One region of the Erwinia tasmaniensis Et1/99 genome, then DNA from elsewhere that is predicted to be linked to it. Evidence: predicted binding sites of a transcription regulator. Region 1 holds the regulator's gene; each other region holds the start of a gene.
The links. Region 1 encodes CRP, which controls carbon source genes, mostly activating them, when cyclic AMP is high. Its sites were predicted from a motif close to ATGTGANNNNNNTCACAT; they were not measured.

Region 1 (3,283 bases):
TCTGCATCAGGCCAGTTCGATCACTTCGTAACTGTGGCCGATCTCCACTCCTTTGCCCAGCATGATCGCCACCGAGCAGTATTTTTCCGCAGAAAGATCGACCGCACGCGCTACCGCGTTATCCGCCAGCGCTTTTCCGCTGACAATGAAATGCAGATTGATATGGGTGAAAATACGCGGGGCCTCTTCGCGACGCTCTGAAGTCAGTTTCACCTCACAGTCGGCCACGTTATGGCGGCCCTTCTGCAGAATGGAAACGACATCAATGGCGCTACAGCCTCCGGCGGCCATCAGCACCATTTCCATCGGACTTGGCGCTTTATCACCCGAATTACCATCCATCAGCACCTGGTGACCGGATGAGGATTCTCCCAAAAACGTCATCCCTTCAACCCATTTGACTCGTGCCTGCATAACAAAATCCTCGAATTCATTCAGTTAGAGCAGGGTACGCCGCCGTCACTAAAACGGCAACGTTCTGTTTTTCTGACTATGCTGAAGCGAGACAACAGAAGACAGCCATCTCAAGCTGTGCTACAAACGGAGCTGTAAAATTTCACCTGCATTCAAGCGTCGGTGAAAGCAGAACAACGGCACGCGGCCAGCTCTGAAAAAGGCCCATGTTTCTTCCTACGGGAACGCTTGACTATTTCAACGCCTGGCAGGGATTCAGCTCCCGTATATTCCTATTATTACGTGCGACAGCAAGATAAGCATCACCCTTGCAGCGTGAAAAACAGGATGTATTCAGGCACGATAACAACAGAGGATAACAGCGAATGGTTCTCGGCAAACCGCAAACAGACCCAACTCTAGAATGGTTCCTGTCACATTGCCATATTCACAAATATCCGTCCAAAAGCACGCTGATACACCAGGGTGAGAAGGCCGAGACCCTTTACTACATCGTCAAGGGCTCTGTGGCAGTGCTGATCAAGGATGAAGAAGGCAAAGAGATGATCCTCTCCTATCTCAACCAGGGGGATTTTATCGGCGAGCTGGGCCTCTTTGAAGAGGGACAGGAGCGCAGCGCATGGGTACGTGCAAAGGCAGCCTGCGAAGTAGCTGAAATCTCTTACAAAAAATTCCGTCAGCTGATCCAGGTCAATCCTGACATCCTGATGCGCCTGTCTTCACAAATGGCGCGCCGCCTGCAGGTCACCTCGGAAAAAGTGGGGAATTTAGCTTTTCTTGATGTGACCGGACGCATCGCCCAGACGCTGCTGAACCTGGCGAAACAGCCTGACTCAATGACGCACCCCGACGGAATGCAGATCAAAATTACGCGTCAGGAGATCGGCCAGATCGTCGGCTGCTCGCGCGAAACGGTGGGTCGTATTCTGAAAATGCTGGAAGATCAAAATCTGATTTCTGCACACGGTAAAACTATCGTCGTTTACGGCACGCGTTAACCGCTTCTGAACCCACGGCGCGACAGCCCCCTGCCGCGCCTTTTTTTTATTTGGTGCGGCTGATGTGGCGGAGAATTATCTATCAACCTGAAGTGAACTATGCCCTGCGGCAAACGCTGGTGCTCTGTTTGCCGGTCGCGCTTGGCTGGTTGCTGGGTGATTTACAAAAAGGCCTGCTGTTTTCTCTGGTGCCCGCCTGCTGCAACAATGCCGGGCTGGATACGCCACACAGACGCTTCTTCAAACGCCTGGTGGTTGGCGGTAGCCTGTTCGCCGGCAGCAGTTTTGTTATCCAGTATGCCGCCGCCCAGGGCGCCCCCCTGCCGCTGATCCTGCTGGCGATGGCGCTGCTGTTAGGGGTGACTGGTGAGATAAGCCCGCTGCATGGCCGGCTCATGCCCGCTTCGCTGATCGCCGCCATTTTTACCCTTAGCCTCGCGGGCAGAGTGCCGATGTGGCAGCCTCCGCTGCTGTATATCCTTGGCACCATCTGGTACGGGGTATTTAACTGGTTCTGGTTCTGGCTGTGGAAAGAGCAGCCGATGCGCGAAACGCTCAGCCTGCTTTACCGCGAACTCGCGGACTACTGCGAGGCAAAATATCGTCATTTAAACCAGTTGAACGATCCCTCAACGGCAATGCCGCCGCTGTTCGCCCGACAACAGAAAGCCGTCGACCTCATTACCACCTGTTACCAACAGATCCATATGCTGGCAGCCAACCGCAACCAGCACTATCAGCCCCTGATGCGCGCATTCCAGGTGGCGCTGGATCTACAGGAACATATCGCCGTTAGCCTGCATCAGCCTGAAGACGTCAAAAAACTGGTACGCCAGAGTCACGCCGAGGCGGTGATCCGCTGGAACGCACAGCGCATCGCCGCGCGCCTGCGTGAACTGGCAGACGATATTCTTTATCACCGCTTTCCCAAACGCTTCACTCTGGAACAGCCGCTGGAAGCGCTGGAGAAGATTGTCCGCCAGCACCCTGATAACCCGGTCGGTAATTTTTGCTACTATCATTTCAGCCGTATTGGGCGCGTGCTGCGCGCCCAACGCCCGCTCTACCGCCGCGATCTGATGGCAGACCGCCAGCGCCGCCTGCCGCTGCTACCGGCGCTGAAAAGCTATCTGTCGCTAAAATCCATCGCTTTGCGAACCGCCGCCCGCTTCGGCGTCATGCTCACCTTTGCCAGTACGCTGGCGCTGTTTTTAAATATGCCGAAGCCGTATTGGATACTGATGACCGTAATGTTTGTCAGCCTGAACGGCTACAGCGCCACCCGCGTGCGTATTCAGCACCGAGCGCTCGGCACCCTTGCCGGGCTGGCGGTGGCCGCGCTGGCCCTGCGTCTGCATGCTCCAGAATCGATGACATTACTGGTAATGCTGGCCATTACTCTGGTCAGTTACCTGTTTTTACGCAAGTTCTATGGCTGGGCAACGGTAGGGTTTACGGTCACCGCCGTTTATTCCCTTCAGCTTTTGTCGCTGAACGGAGAGGGATTCTTATTACCGCGTCTGATTGATACCCTGATGGGCTGCCTGATCGCCTTCGGCGGCAATATCTGGCTGTGGCCACAGTGGCAGAGCGCGCTGCTGCGCCAGAACGCACATGACGCGCTGGAGGCTTATCAGGAAGCGTTGCGGATGCTATTGGGCAATGAGCAGAATGTTAGCAGGCTGGCAAACCAGCGTATCAAAGTCAACCAGGCACATAACGCGCTATATAACTCCCTTAATCAGGCAATGCAGGAACCCGGTTTTGATTCCCGCTATCTGTCCGATATGAAGCTGTGGGTGACTCATAGCCAGCTTATCGTTGAGCATATCAATGCAATGACGATTATGGCGCGGGAACATACTATGCTG
Region 2 (3,283 bases), 1.4 Mb from region 1:
TTGTCGACGATCAGATAGAGCTTATAGAGATTCAGCACGGAGAAACCATAATCCATTGCCATCTTTACAGCCTTGCTGGCTAATCCCTTGCCCTGATGGTCGGGGGCGATAATAATCTGAAACTCCGCCCGGCGATGAATATGATTAATTTCTACCAGCTCCACCATACCGGCATTCGCGCCGTTATGTTCCACCACAAAGCGCCGTTCGCTCTGATCGTGGATGTGCTTATCATAGAGATCTGACAGTTCAACAAAAGCCTCATACGGCTCTTCAAACCAGTAACGCATAACGCTGGCGTTATTATCCAGCTGGTGGACAAAACGCAGATCTTCGCGTTCCAGCGGACGCAATTTAACATCGTGATCGACAAGCCTTGCAGACATAACTCTTCCTGATTTCATATGCAGTATTGCCAGCCAAGTATAGCTGCATCCGGGCGGCAACAAAAACGCGCCGATTGGCGCGTTGAGCTTTTAGTCGTGCTGGCGTTGGTATCAGCTCTGCTGACCCGTGGTCAGAAGTTATAGCCGGCAACCAGGTAGTAGCCGAAGCCGGAAGATTTCAGGCTGAAATCACCGCCGCCGAAGTTTTGCACCACGCCGTCGTTCCACTGGCCACCGTTATGGAAGTAACGCGCGACAAATGAGTAGTGCCAGTGGTCGTAGCCAAGAGTAAGAATATGGCTGGAGGCGATGGAGTTACTGGTGCGCGCCGGGCTGGATTTATCTCCGAGGTCGGAACCCCAGTCAAAGTTGGTGAAGCCGATATAGCTCAGATTACCGCCCCATAACGTAGTCAGCGGCACAAAATATTTCACTTTGAAGCGGTAGCCGTCCCAACTATTTTCGTTAGCGGCATCATAGTTTTCCCACTGATATTTGGCGTATACATTGAGCGACAGACCAATATCTGAATGGGTATCGATATCGGTGCCCAGACCCATATACCAGGTATTCTGGCGGCTGGCCTTGCTATCACCCATATCGTAAACGTAGTTATTGGCGAAATACCACTCTTTAAACGGGCCAAAGCCCAGGCTGGTGCCCGTCAGTTTATCAATAGAGAAACGCGGTTCGATCTCCATAAAGAACGGGGAACCGTTATCCCAGGCACCCTTGTCATTACCGTTACCAACACCAAAGAATTTTGGCACATCAACGTAGCCGTAGAAATCGAACCAGTCTTTATGTGCAAAGGCTTCGTATTCAAGATAGACATCATTATTCAGCTTCGGTCCGAAGCGCGTATGGTAGCTGCCCACCACATTCACACTTTGATGCCACCAGTCAGAAACATAGGAGGCATCGCCGGTCTCTGCGACTGAGGTTTGTGAATAAGAGAGTGCGGCCAGCGCTCCCGCCATCATTATTTTATGTTTCATTGTTTTTTCATATGCTCAGTGACCTGTGCGACAGCTATCGTTCAGATCGCGTTACCGGTTTAACGGGCGACAAGGGGGGCTTGTCACTTGAACGAAAACACCCGTTGGAAGTTTTACGGCAGTGTGCCGCTTTCAGCGCTCTAGGAAATAGAGATCACTCACACTTGTCAAATTCTGTTTCATTTCAATTCCGCTAAAGTGTGATTTGTGTCACAAAATAATCCTGCTGACATGAACTTTTTCACTCTCTGGTGTTCATGCAATCTTAGTCGCTACGTAAACGGTTGCCTGGTTGAAAAAAGAGGCTTTTCGGTAACGTTGCTTGTGACGGCATTTTGTCACACGGCAAAATTTGCATTTTTGAATAAGTTTTACTTATTGTTAGATTCTGGCCCAATACAGAGTTGCGTAAGCAACATCGGTTGCTCACTGTCTGCAGTGCAATGAAAAATCGCGCCGTAGGGAAAAATGATGGCGGCAGCCTTTATTTGCCCGTCGGTAACCAGACCGGTGCCAAAGCCTGTACGACACCAGAGCTGATGAAATAGCCACAGTAATGAAATCTTATCCACTGATTATCCTGCTGAATACGTGGTTTACACTATGCAGCCTGCCTGATTCTAATCAAAGCTGGCGCGAGTGTTAATTACAGGATTAAGTGAATGAGTAACAACATTAAAAAAAACGCCGGCAGTTTGTTATATAAGGTTCTTTCTACCTCCATGTTAATGGTGATGATGGCGACCTGCTGTGTTGCGGGTTATGCCCTGTGGGATATGAATCAATAAACACCGCATTCTGATCACCTGGGATGGAGAGGGGAGGTTTAAATGCCCCCATTTCAGTTTACGCACAGCATGGGCGCACTGTTTTCACCGCCGATAGCCAGTGCTTTATCATCCAGCAGATACATCCGGCTGGTATGGATCTCTCCTGGGGTGAGATGTCGAAAAACATATTTTGCCACATCATCATCGTTGCTTTGATCGCCCAGCCTGCTGCTCTGCTGAATAGTGGTATTTATCAGCCGGTTTTGACTTACGCTGCTACTGAAGGTGATTTCGCGCAGCACGGCAACAGGGTGGAGCTGCCTACCGCCATTGATATAGTCACTGATACTGCCGGTATAGATCACGCGCCACCGGGTTAAACCATCGCGATAAAAACGATAAATACCGCGCGTCAGCGTCCAGTTATTCTCATCACTGATATCATATCGTGCCTGAGAAACAATGCAGCTGGCTTTCAGCGGATTAAAGACCATATCTTTCAGCATACAAGCCACAAGCGGTAGTATAAGTCCGCCAATAAAACACAGCGTAGTTGGCGATTTAACGATATTTAAAAGAGTACGATTCACAGTTGTTCTCCGAATCCCGCAGCGGGGCAACACAGGCGATCAGGCCCAGATCGGGGCTGGCTCCCCCCGTAGTAATGTAGAGGTAACGGGCATGTTCGGGGTTAATATCCCCGTTCTTGTTAATAGCGTACTGCCTGTAAAGTTGTAGTGTCTGGACGACCCGCTGTTTGTCGGGTGAAATATTTCCCGGCACCCAAACCTCCGTCTGTGGTGGGGTCTCCGCGCCGTGCCAGCGCACGTAGTTGATTGGTGTGGGTTTGATTGCCAGCAGCCAGCTGACCGCCGCGGCCAGACAGCTCCCCAGTACCAGCCCGGCTGCACCTGCCGCTAAACGTCGTCTCAAAAAGCGATGGGCTCGGTACGCACTGACGTGCCGCGAAACCAATCCTGTCGAGACGTGCAGCGGATTGCTGGCAGATGTTGTACGCCGCGTTATGTCAGGTTGTTCTGTGCGCACAATCAGCCGGTATCCACTGCGCGTTACGGCAATCAGCTGGACGCTGTCATTGACTTCGAGCGCGATCAGCGCACGGCGAATC
Region 3 (3,283 bases), 1.1 Mb from region 1:
CTTCAACATTGAAGAAGCATCGTGGCTGAACCCGGTTCCACACGTCTGGTCAGTCCATATTCGCGATCGAGACTGCCCGCTATGTTTCACTAACGGAAAGGGTGCCAGCAAAAAGGCGGCACTGGCCTCTGCGCTGGGTGAATATTTTGAACGTCTGTCCACCAACTATTTCTTTGCAGATTTTTGGCTAGGCCAGCAGATCGCCAACGGCGATTTCGTCCATTATCCTGACGAGAAGTGGTTCCCATTGCCGGATGATGATCGGTTGCCCGATGGCATTCTCGATTCGCGTTTGCGTCAGTTCTATGATCCGGAAAATGAAGTTAGCGCCAGCGATCTGGTCGATCTGCAATCGGGTAATGCTGCACGCGGCATCTGTGCGCTGCCCTTTACCCGCCAGTCGGATCGGCAAACCGTCTATATTCCGATGAATATTATCGGCAATCTGTATGTGTCAAATGGTATGTCGGCGGGAAATACCGCCAACGAAGCGCGTGTACAGGGCCTTTCAGAGGTGTTTGAACGCCATATTAAGAACCGTATTATCGCCGAATCCATCAGCCTGCCAACCATTCCACAAGAAGTCATTAACCGCTATCCCGGCGTAGTGGAAGCAATTGCCACGCTTGAAGCAGAAGGTTTCCCTATCTTCTCTTATGATGCTTCACTAGGCGGTAAGTATCCGGTGATCTGCGTAGTGTTGTTCAACCCTGAAAACGGTACCTGTTTTGCCTCGTTCGGGGCGCATCCTGACTTTGGCGTGGCCCTGGAACGTACCGTCACCGAACTGTTACAAGGGCGCGGCCTGAAAGATCTGGACGTCTTTACTCCGCCAACCTTCGATGACGAGGAAGTGGCCGAGCATGCCAACCTGGAGACGCATTTCATCGACTCAAGCGGGCTGATTTCCTGGGATATGTTTAAGGACGATGCCGATTACGCCTTTGCGGACTGGAGCTTTAAAGGTTCGACTGAAGAAGAATTTGCCACGCTGATGGCGATCTTTAAGTCGGAAGATCAGGAAGTTTATATCGCGGATTATGAGCATCTCGATGTTTACGCTTGCCGTATCATCGTTCCGGGCATGTCAGATATCTACCCGGCAGAAGATCTGCTGCTGGCCAATAACAGTATGGGCGCTTACCTGCGTGACACCCTTCTTAGCCTGCCGGAAAGCCGCTGGGAACAGGCAGACTATCTGTCGCTGCTAGAACAGCTGGATGAAGATGGCCACGACGACTTCACGCGTGTGCGCGAACTGCTTGGCCTGGCAACCGGTAAAGATAACGGTTGGTATACGCTGCGTATTGGAGAGCTCAAGTCCATGCTCGCCCTGGCGGGCGGAGATCTGCAACAGGCGCTAATTTGGACCGAATGGACTATGGAGTTCAACCAGTCAATTTTCAGTGCAGAACGAGCAAACTACTACCGCTGTCTGCAGACACTACTGCTGCTAAGCCAGGAAGAAGAACGCGACCCGCAGCAGTACTATGGTGCCTTCGTACGTATGTATGGTCAGAGCGCGGTAGATGCGGCATCGGCCGCTATTTCGGGTGAAGCACCGTTCTATGGTTTACAGAACGTAGACAGCGATCTGAAAGCATTCCCGGCGCATCAGTCTCTGCTGGCTGCCTATGAAAAACTGCAGGTCGCTAAGCGCCGTCACTGGAAATAACATCTCCAGAGTATCACCGCCTCTAAACAAGGCAGTATGTCTTTCGGGGCCTTGATACGGCTCTGATGCCATGCTCAGTAAAGGTAACCGTGCAGACGGTTACCTTTTTTATAACCAGTATTTTTTATACCCATGAAAATTCGGTTTAGTGCAGGCGACATACCGTTGAATTCAACCATTTTAGAGTTTTTGATACAGGTAAAACCCTTTTTTTGTGACTCCCCTGAGGATGTTTTTATAAAAAATAATATTTTTCGTAAAATATTAACTTATATTTAACACTCCCATCCTGCTCACCCGGCCTATACCAGACCAGTATGATCCACATCAAATCCTGAGATTTTCACCTTTGCTAGACTTCCCTTGCTGACGAATTCTGGGAGGATCTTAGTGTGAATGCTGGCAGCCCCTTTGATCTAATCGTACCTTCTGAAGTGGCAAAAGTTGCTGAAGAAGCTGGCGTTTATAAGGCAACGAAACACCCCTTTACGACCTTCTTCCTGGCAATTACAGCCGGAGTGTTTATTTCCATTGCTTTTACCTTCTATATCACCGCCACCACCGGCAGCGACGGTATTCCATGGGGCCTGGCAAAACTGACTGGCGGCGTTTGCTTTTCTCTCGGCCTGATGCTGGTAGTGGTCTGCGGGGCTGACCTGTTTACCTCCACGGTGCTAACGGTAGTGGCAAAGGCCAGCGGACGCATCAGCTGGATCCAGCTGGCATGCAACTGGGCCCTGGTTTATATCGGTAATTTTATCGGTGCCATTTTCTTTGTCGCTTTGGTCTGGTTTGCCGCACAGCATATGGCCGCCAACGGGGCATGGGGGCTGAATGTTTTACAGACTGCCGAACACAAAATGCATCACTCCTTCTTGCAGGCAGTGTGTCTCGGCATTCTTGCCAATCTGATGGTGTGCATGGCGGTATGGATGAGTTATTCCGGCCGCAGCCTGCTGGATAAGATGTTCGCCATGATATTGCCAGTGGCTATGTTTGTTGCCAGCGGTTTTGAACACAGCATCGCCAATATGTTTCTGATCCCGATGGCCATCATCATTAAAAATTTCTCGGCACCCGATTTCTGGACCGCCACGGGCGCAACCGCCGGGCAGTTCTCACACCTCACCATTAGCCAGTTTATCAACGACAACCTGATCCCGGTGACGCTCGGCAATATCATCGGCGGTGGTTTGCTGGTTGGACTGACTTACTGGGTCATTTATTTGCGAGATGGCGATCGCCGCTAATTCTCTTCACTGGATTTTGTCATCGCCTGATACGGCTGTACGGCGAGAAGACACAACGGATTTTACTTTAAAGGGTAGGTTTCTAATGACAGATCTCAATCAAAAGATGGCAGCAGCCTGGGAAGACTTCACACCGGGCGAGTGGCAGAACAGTGTCAATGTGCGTGACTTTATCCAAACGAATTATACCCCTTATGACGGTGACGAAGCGTTTCTCACCGGGGCAAGCGAAGCTACCACCAGCCTGTGGGATAAGGTGATGGAAGGTATCAAGCTGGAAAACCGCACCCACGCGCCGGTTGATTTCGATACCGATCTGGCTTCGACAATAACTTCGCACGAGGCGGGTTATATTAAC

Region 2: a site for CRP is predicted at 1,583-1,600, ahead of ETA_RS05810 (nucleoside-specific channel-forming protein Tsx). Genes of this name have one in related genera too.
Region 3: a site for CRP is predicted at 1,991-2,008, ahead of focA (formate transporter FocA). Genes of this name have one in related genera too.

What each region holds. Positions count from the first base shown of each region.
Region 1 is NC_010694.1:3,553,831-3,557,113, forward strand. It holds gene ETA_RS17150 (OsmC family protein) at 7-414, opposite strand; gene crp (cAMP-activated global transcriptional regulator CRP) at 780-1,412, shown strand; gene ETA_RS17160 (YccS/YhfK family putative transporter) at 1,475-3,283, shown strand, end outside.
Region 2 is NC_010694.1:1,057,179-1,060,461, forward strand. It holds gene speG (spermidine N1-acetyltransferase) at 1-386, opposite strand, end outside; gene ETA_RS05810 (nucleoside-specific channel-forming protein Tsx) at 518-1,384, opposite strand; gene ETA_RS19875 (hypothetical protein) at 1,756-1,956, opposite strand; gene ETA_RS20550 (hypothetical protein) at 2,047-2,172, shown strand; gene ETA_RS05815 (hypothetical protein) at 2,226-2,660, opposite strand; gene ETA_RS05820 (winged helix-turn-helix domain-containing protein) at 2,716-3,283, opposite strand, start outside.
Region 3 is NC_010694.1:2,418,520-2,421,802, forward strand. It holds gene ycaO (30S ribosomal protein S12 methylthiotransferase accessory factor YcaO) at 1-1,675, shown strand, start outside; gene focA (formate transporter FocA) at 2,068-2,925, shown strand; gene pflB (formate C-acetyltransferase) at 3,011-3,283, shown strand, end outside.